2 regions of the Streptococcus sp. DD11 genome follow, and region 2 is predicted to be linked to the other one. Evidence: predicted binding sites of a transcription regulator. Region 2 holds the regulator's gene; the other holds the start of a gene.
What was found. The regulator NrdR, encoded in region 2, represses ribonucleotide reductase genes. The targets are predictions, from matches to a motif close to ACACNATATATNGTGT.
Positions count from the first base shown of each region.

Region 1 (4,375 bases), on a different contig from region 2:
GAGAGCAGAGAATACCGCCGTTTTCGGGAATTGGAGAGTCTGGCTGCAAAGCCTAAAAAGAGAAAGGAAATGCAAGAGAAGGCTGACAGGAAGAAAGGAATTTGATATACTAGATAAGACTGATATCAAGGAGATTCTTTTTTATGTACGATACAAATGACGAGCCGGTTTTGGAAGTGTCTGAGGCCTCTTTAAGCAGAAGTGAACAGGCTGAGAGCCAGCCTGCAAAACTGGAGCCTGTTCCTTATGTTCTTGCTTTTTTATGCAGCTTGATTCTCAGCCTGCTCAGTGTGGTCAACCCTTTATTGACCCACTTGTCTACCAACCTGCAGTCGCAGAATCTGTATGCCGGCTGGGCCATGAGTCAGGGGCAGCTGCCTTATTCGCAGATTTATGGGACCAGCGGCCTGCTCTATTATTTCATTCTTTGGGCTGGCAGTCTGGTCTTTGGGCAGTTTCTGCTCATAGCTTTTCAAACACTGGCTCTGTGGCTGGCGGGCATTTTCCTGCATCGGACAGTGGCCCGGCTCAGACCCAAGCAAGGCTTGTCGCGCAGTCTCCTGCTGCTCTTTTACCTTTTGGTTTTTGCGCTGGGCTTTGGCGGTCTTTACTCCACTATATTTGTTTTTCCTTTTATCTTTTGGAATCTCTCTTTCTTAGTGCGCTATCTGCAGGACGATCTCAAGGATGAAAAGTTCATCTTATACGGTGCTTTCGGGGCCGTTGCCTTTATGATTGAGCCGATGGTCAGCCTTGTTTTTTATGCGCTGACCAGCTTGGTGCTCTTTGTCTACAATATCGTGAGCAAGCAGAAGGCCAGAGGTTTTTACCAGTTTTTGGCAGCACTGCTGGGCTTTTCGCTGATTTTCTATCCGCTGGGCTACTTTACCGTTGTCAATCAGACGTTCGGTCAGGCCATCAGCCAGGTGACCTATGCCTGGGATTCCTTTAACCTGCTCGGCAGCCATCTCCTCGGCAATCTGCTTTATTACGGTCTCTTGACGGTCGGTTTGGGCTTTGCATCAGCCTTTGCAGTCGGCCTGTTTACCAAGGCGGAGTCAACCAGCACGCGCGTGCTGCGCTTTATCGGTCTGCTGGGCCTGTTGGCAACGGTTTTAGGGGCGCTGGGTCTGCCGGACCAAGGCAGCTATCAGCTGCTGCCAGCCCTGCCTTTTGCTATGATTCTGCTGGCTCTCTGGTTTAATAAGGGCAAGAAGCAGGCGGGCCGCCACCGCAGGGACCGCCGCCAGCCTTCCCTCTGGTCCAGCTACATCGCCGGCCAGTTCTTCCTGCCGCTCCTGGCTCTGCTCTATCTAGTAGGCTATCCGCTGGTCAATGAATACCTGCTTTCCAGCGGTCAGTCTGCTGAAAGAGCTAGAGCAGCTCAGTATATTCAGGAAAAGAGCAGCGCGGACGATAGGGTGTATGCTTGGGACAATAGTGCCAGCCTCTATCAGGCCAGCGGCCGCAAGTCAGCTGTTTCCCTGCTTTCGCCCGCTCTTTATCTGGGAACGGCTGAAAATCGTCTGGGACTGCAAAGCGCTTTGGAAAATGTCCAGCCCAAGTTTATTTTGGTCAACAATCATCTGGAGCTGCTGTCTGATACCCGCCAAAATCTTTCTAAAAATTATAAAGAAACGGATCTCAAACTGAGCCATTTTAAACTTTACGAACTGAAGTAAATTATCAATATGTTGTGTATAAAATAAAATTTTTAAAAATTTTACACAACATATTGATTTTTTATTTTAACGTGCTATAATGATTCTTGTATCAATCATAGCATACTTTTTGAAAATCAGCCCGGAACAATCTGGGTCTGAAGCTGTCCGCTGCCAGCTGTACCGGCACTTTTTTTGCGGAAGTTTGTCCGCTGCTGCAAGGCCAAGCTGCTGTGGTTTGGGTGTACAGCAGAGCTGAGATGATTTTCATGAGTATCAGAAAGAGGATGTGTCCATGATGATTTTAAGAGAAGAAAAGTTTGAAACCATTCCAGCTGTTTATGTCGAAAAGCGGGACGGCCGCCGGGTGACTTTTGATGTTGCGAAGATTTACAAGGCTATGGTGCGGGCTGCGCAGGAAGTCGGCCCTCTGACGCCGATGCTGGAAGCCAAGCTTGAAACGATTACGGATCGCATTGTCGCTGAAATCACCGATCGTTTTGCCAAGTATGTCAAAATCTATGAGATTCAGAATATTGTAGAGCATGAGCTGCTCAATGCCAAGGAGTATACCATTGCAGAGAGCTACATTACCTACCGCACCCAGCGGGATTTTGAGCGCTCAAAAGCGACGGACATCAACTTTACCATCGACAAGCTCCTCAACAAGGACCAGACGGTAGTCAATGAAAATGCCAATAAAGACAGCGATGTCTTTAATACCCAGCGCGATCTGACAGCGGGGATTGTCGGCAAATCCATCGGACTGAAAATGCTGCCGCCCCATGTGGCCAATGCACATCAAAAAGGCGATATTCATTACCACGATCTGGACTACAGTCCCTATACACCGATGACCAACTGCTGCCTGATTGACTTTGCGGGGATGCTGAAGAATGGCTTTAAGATCGGCAATGCTGAAGTGGAAAGTCCCAAGTCTATCCAGACTGCGACAGCTCAGATTTCGCAAATCATCGCTAATGTAGCGTCAAGCCAGTACGGTGGCTGTTCGGCTGACCGGATTGATGAGGTTTTGGCGCCTTATGCTGCGCTGAATTATCAAAAACATCTGCGGGATGCGGAGCACTGGGTCCTGGAGGATAAGCGCGAGGACTATGCCTGGGAAAAGACCAAAAAGGATATCTATGATGCCATGCAGTCCTTGGAATATGAGATCAATACCCTCTTTACATCCAACGGTCAGACGCCTTTCACATCGCTGGGATTTGGCCTGGGGACCAATCGCTTTGAGCGGGAGATTCAAAAAGCCATTCTCAATATCCGTATCAAGGGGCTGGGATCCGAGCACCGCACAGCCATTTTCCCCAAGCTGATCTTTACCCTCAAGCGCGGCCTGAACTTAGAGCCCGGCACACCGAACTATGATATTAAAGAGCTGGCTTTGGAATGCGCCACCAAGCGGATGTATCCGGATGTGCTGTCCTATGACAAGATTATTGACCTGACCGGCTCCTTCAAGGTGCCCATGGGCTGCCGTTCCTTCCTGCAGGGCTGGAAGGACGAAAATGGGGACGAAGTCAACTCCGGCCGCATGAATCTGGGGGTTGTCACGGTTAATCTGCCGCGGATTGCCTTGGAGTCTGAGGGCGACCTTGCCAAGTTCTGGGAAATCTTTAATGAGCGCATGAATATCGCCGAAGATGCGCTGGTCTATCGGGTGGAGCGGACTAAGGAGGCCAGTCCGGCCAATGCGCCTATTCTCTACCAATATGGGGCCTTCGGCCGGCGCTTGGGCAAGTACGATCAGGTTGACCAGCTCTTTACCCACCGCCGGGCCACCGTTTCTCTGGGCTACATCGGCCTCTATGAAGTGGCAGCAGTCTTCTATGGCAGCGACTGGGAAAAAAATCCAGCAGCCAAGGAATTTACCGTTTCGATTGTCAAGGATATGAAGCGGCGCGTGGAAGAATGGTCTGAACAGTACGACTATCACTTCTCTGTCTATTCAACACCGTCTGAGAGTCTGACAGACCGTTTCTGCCGGCTGGATACGGAGAAGTTTGGTGTCATTGAGGATATTACTGACAAGGAGTACTATACCAATTCTTTCCACTACGATGTGCGCAAGAATCCGACGCCCTTTGAAAAGCTGGACTTTGAAAAGGTTTATCCAGAGGCCGGTGCTTCCGGCGGTTTTATCCACTACTGTGAATATCCGGTCCTGCAGCAGAATCCCAAAGCCCTAGAAGCTGTATGGGACTATGCTTACGATCGGGTCGGCTATCTGGGGACCAATACACCGATTGACCGCTGCTATCAGTGTGATTTTGAAGGAGATTTCACGCCGACTGAGCGGGGCTTCACCTGCCCTAACTGCGGCAACAGCGACCCCAAGACGGTAGATGTGGTCAAGCGGACCTGCGGCTATCTGGGCAATCCTCAGGCTCGGCCTATGGTCAAGGGCCGTCACAAGGAAATATCGGCCCGGGTTAAGCATATGAACGGTTCGACCATTAAGTATGAAGGAAATTAAGATGGGAAAATACCAACTAGATGACAAGGGAAAGGCTCAAGTACGGCGTTTCCACGAGAAGCACTCGCAGGGCGGCAGCGACAAAAAAGACCGCTTAGTCAGTCTGCGGCAGAAATTTTTAGAAAAAAAGAAGAAACAATAGAAGTTGGAGTGGGGCGCGATGCAGTCTCACTCTCTTCGTATCAGGAGAAAAAGCGATGGAACTAAGGCGGCCGACTTT
Region 1 is NZ_KQ969392.1:515,344-519,718, reverse strand. It holds gene STRDD11_RS13570 (hypothetical protein) at 1-105, shown strand, start outside; gene STRDD11_RS02440 (heme transporter CcmD) at 144-1,682, shown strand; gene nrdD (anaerobic ribonucleoside-triphosphate reductase) at 1,960-4,155, shown strand; gene STRDD11_RS02430 (hypothetical protein) at 4,157-4,297, shown strand; gene STRDD11_RS02425 (GNAT family N-acetyltransferase) at 4,353-4,375, shown strand, end outside.
Region 1: the regulator NrdR is predicted to act here: its motif matches at 1,726-1,741, upstream of nrdD (anaerobic ribonucleoside-triphosphate reductase).

Region 2 (4,375 bases):
ATGGTTTCACTCATCGGCGGTTTTCTCCTTCCAGACGGACTTCCTGGGCCAAGAACTTGATGCGCTCCATGACCCGCTTGGCCTGCCAGGTCTCGTCGCCATTCTTAGAATTAGCAAAATGCCGCTCCAAATCAGCAAAACTGAAATTGGAGGTAAAGAAAGTCGGCAGATTTTCCTGCATGCGGTGCTGCAGGATGACCTGCAGAATTTCATCGCGCATCCAAGGGCTGGACTGCTCGGCGCCAATGTCATCCAAAATCAGCACCTGCGCTGTCTTGACGCCGTCAATCTTTTCCTTGACCAGACCGGAGCTGATGGCATTCTTCACATCCAGAACAAAGCTTGGATAATGCAGCAGAGTCGTAGAAACACTGCGCTTTTCCGATAAATCATGGGCCAGAGCTGCCATCATGTAGCTCTTGCCAACACCGAAATCCCCGTAGAGATAGAGAGCTTTTTGATAATCGGGATAGTCAGCCACAAAGTTGGTCAGAAGCTCAAAAGCCTGATAGCGGCCGACATCATCCAAGTCAATCTTAGCCAGACTGGCTTCCTTGAGACTGGCCGGCAGATTGATGAGATTAAGACGGCTGCGAACAGCCTCCTGCCGCTCCTGCTCAATCAGCTCCGGCGTTTCCTCATAAGAAACATCAGCGTATCCTTCATTCCGAACCAAGACCGGCTTGTAGCCCTTGGCAATGTAACTGTCATCCCCCAGCAGAAAACGGTTGCGCTCCGTGATATACTGATTAAACTTGGAAATGCTGCGCTGAATCTCAGCCTGCGACAGGCCTTCCTGCTGGATAAAAGCTGCTACATCAGGGTCTGCCATGATCTGCTTGACCAATTCCTGATAGTCAAACTGCCGCACTTTATTCATATGAGGCAGGGTCTGTCCGATTTTTTCCATTTAGTCGCTTCCTCCTTCAAGTTTGGCTAAGAGCCGGCGTTTTTGCTCTTCCAGTTCAGCCTGCTTTTCAGCGCTGGTTTCATTCTTATAATCCGGCTGACTCCAGTCAGGTACGTTGCTGGTCTGTCCTTTGGAAAAGGCCGGTTTTTTGCTGCCCTGCTGATGGCGCTCACGGATTTTGAGAACGGCTTCCTCAGCCGATTTGACACCCTGATAGGCAAAGTCATTGGCGGCTTTAAGGGCGTATTTTTCATTGACATTGGCCGAATCAACCTTATTAAAGGTCAGCAGCAGAATGACATTGATCACCTCATCAAGGAGACCTAGCTCTGCCAAATCCTGCAAGAGCTTTCGCTCAGTCCGCGTGATGGCTGCCTGACGCGTTTGCTTAATCTCTGCCAGAAACATCATCGGCGCCTTGCTCTTTGCCTCCCGGATAATGGAACGCTCCTGCTGGCTAAATTCGCTGTCAACAGGCCGCTGGGCCAGCTTCTGCTTCATGCGCTTGGTAGAAATGACCTGAGAAACTGCTGTTTCCTTAGCTAAGAGATAGGTCTCATACCAGGTCCATTTTTTCTGCTCTGCTATGGCAAAAAGCTCCAGCACGTCTTCCTTTTCATCCGCAAAGCGCAGATTTTCCTGCGCCATGCGCTGCTTGAAGTGCCCTAAGTCAAAATCGTTGACCTGGCGGGGACGTTCCTGCTGCTGATTTTCCAGACCAAATACCTGCATAAAAGGCTTGATCCGTTTTTGACCGCTGGCGCTCTCAGGTCTCAGCGCTTCCGCGGCCGCCTCGCCAATTTTCTTCTCCAGCAGCTTGCTGTAGACATTATGCTGGAAAAATTCATCGGCAGACAGGGGCGGATAAAGCTGCATCACATAGGCACCTTCTTCCTCATAAATAGTGAGCAGCCGCATAGCACTCAGTCGGTCCAGACTGCTTTCCAGAATGTCCATCCCAAAATCCAGATGATTGAGAATATGGCTGAACAGATGCTCTTTCTGGCCATTATCCCAGAAAGCCAAGAGATAAAGATAGAGAGCAGCCGCCTCCCTCCCTAAGATCGGAAGATAGAGCCGGGAAAAATTGCCCGTATCCTGACTGACCAGATGATTGCGCAAGAAAGAAAAATGATGATTTGGTTTCATTTATTTTTCCTTTTTCTTCTTGGAACCCTTGGTGATCTGCTTGAGCAGACTTTCCAGCTCACCTACATCCTTGAAACTCCGGTAGACGCTGGCAAAGCGGACATAGGTGATCTCATCTAGCTCGGCCAGCTCATCCATGACCAAGGAACCGATATATTCGCTGTTGATTTCATTGTCACTCTGACTGCGGACCTTTTGCTCAATCCGATTGACAATGGTCTCAATTTCATCGCTTGATACAGGCCTTTTCTGAGCAGAACGGATAATCCCGTTAAAAATTTTATCCCGAGAAAACTGTTCGCGTGTGCCGTCTTTTTTGACAACAACCAAGGTCCGCTCCTCTACACGCTCATAGGTTGTAAAACGGTGCTGGCACTCCTCGCACTCACGGCGGCGGCGGATGGTGTTCCCATCCTCAGCCTGCCGGCTGTCCACTACACTTGACTTACTCCCACCACATTTCGGACAACGCATGACATCCCTCCTAGAATCTTAATACTTCATTATAACACGTTTTCAAGAATAACAAAAGACAGCAGTTTGAGGTCTAAAAAGGGAGGAAAAGGAGCATGCAGATTTCTAAAAATTGGACAACATCAATCATTCTGTTATTCTTTTTTCTATCATTTCTTATATAATATTTTTGAAAACGCTATCATTTTATAAAAAGGAGATTATTCTGATGTTATCAAAGAAAAACATTGCAGCTTGCTCTTGTATCCTGCTGGCTTGCGTTACCCTTTCTGCCTGCTCTTCGAATACAGAAGATACCAAAGCCGTTTCCAACTCCTCCTCTTCTGCAAAAATTAGCTCAGCAAGTAGTCGGTCATCGGCACAAAAAGAAAAAAATAAAGCTGAAAAAGAGCGCCAACAAAAAGAGGCTGCAGAAAAAGCGGAACAGGAACGGATAGCACAAAGGCAACAGGAAGAAGCTCAGAAAGCCGCCGAAGCGAAAAAACAACAAGAAGAAGCTCAAAAAGCTGCCGAAGCGAAAAAACAACAAGAAGAAGCTCAGAAAGCTGCCGAAGCACAAAGGCAACAAGAAGAAGCTCAAAAAGCTGCCGAAGCGCAAAGGCAACAAGAAGAAGCTCAAAAAGCCGCCGAAGCGCAAAGGCAACAAGAAGAAGCCGCTGCTGCACAAGCAGCCCAAGCCAATGTCTACTACAAAAACTGTTCTGAAGCAAGAGCAGCCGGAGCTGCACCAGTCTATCAAGGCCAGCCTGGATACGGCCGCCACTTGGATCGAGACGGTGACGGTATCGGATGTGAACGATAAGCCAGAGACCAAGCAAAAACTTTTTATCGTCATTTAGTTTATCTTTTATTCCGTCGTTAACTCGCCTTGCTTTAACAGTCCGGGGGAGTGAGGCTGAGACAGACTCCCATGATAGCTGCGCCCTCACCCGCAAAAGGGAGTATCTTTGATAAGATACTGTATAAAAAGTCCTTCAGCCTCTTCTGTCCCACCGCCACTGCCAAAAGCAAAGGAAAAGACTGTAAATAGAAAAACGCATAAAAACAGGCTGTTCGAAAGCGCTGATTTTATGCGTTTTTTAATAAAATCTTTCGTCATATTTGGCTGGAAATAAAAACTTTATCCTGCCTGTTCTTTTGCCGGTGAGAACGCAGCCATCACAAGGGTGCGTCCCACCATCTTTTCTCTAAATTTTCACCTCTGCTTCTAAACCAAAGTGGTCGCTGACAACTGGACCATTTTGACCGTCAAAAACAACAGCTGAGCGTTCTGCCTTCATCCTCCGACTGGTGAAAATATAATCAATCTTCAGGGCAGACTGATTCTGATCCCAGCCAGCGATACCGCCTTCCACCGTCGCCTCTCCGACAGCCTCTGCAGCAGCCGTATGGCTGTCCTGCAGGTTCAGCGGGCTGGCCAACATGGTCTGATAACCTTCCTGATCGGCTGGATTATTGAAGTCTCCCATCAAAAGCAAAGGTGTCTCCGCTTTCAATAGCGCTGCTTGCAGCTTGGACCACTCGCTCTGAAACCCCTTGTCCCACCAAGACAGATGGCAGGATGCTGCCGTCAGCAGCTGACCTTCCACCTCTGTCTCCGCCAGCAGAACCTTGCGCGTCCGATAATCTGCAGGATTGTTGACTTTTGATACCAAAATTTCTCTAGGAGCCAGCGGCTTTCTGGATAAGATTGCCACCCCTTCATGATAAATGTCAAAGCCTATGTGATTATAGGCCCAGGACCAGTAGTAATCCAGTCCCTGTGCGGATAATTTCTCCGTCAGGCAGAGAGCGTAGTTATCCTGATGAAGGGCAATACTGCCCGACACTGCCTGATAAAGC
Region 2 is NZ_KQ969393.1:83,246-87,620, reverse strand. It holds gene STRDD11_RS03700 (NADPH-dependent oxidoreductase) at 1-14, opposite strand, end outside; gene dnaI (primosomal protein DnaI) at 11-910, opposite strand; gene STRDD11_RS03690 (replication initiation and membrane attachment family protein) at 911-2,059, opposite strand; gene nrdR (transcriptional regulator NrdR) at 2,060-2,533, opposite strand; gene STRDD11_RS03680 (excalibur calcium-binding domain-containing protein) at 2,646-3,335, shown strand; gene STRDD11_RS03675 (endonuclease/exonuclease/phosphatase family protein) at 3,721-4,375, opposite strand, start outside.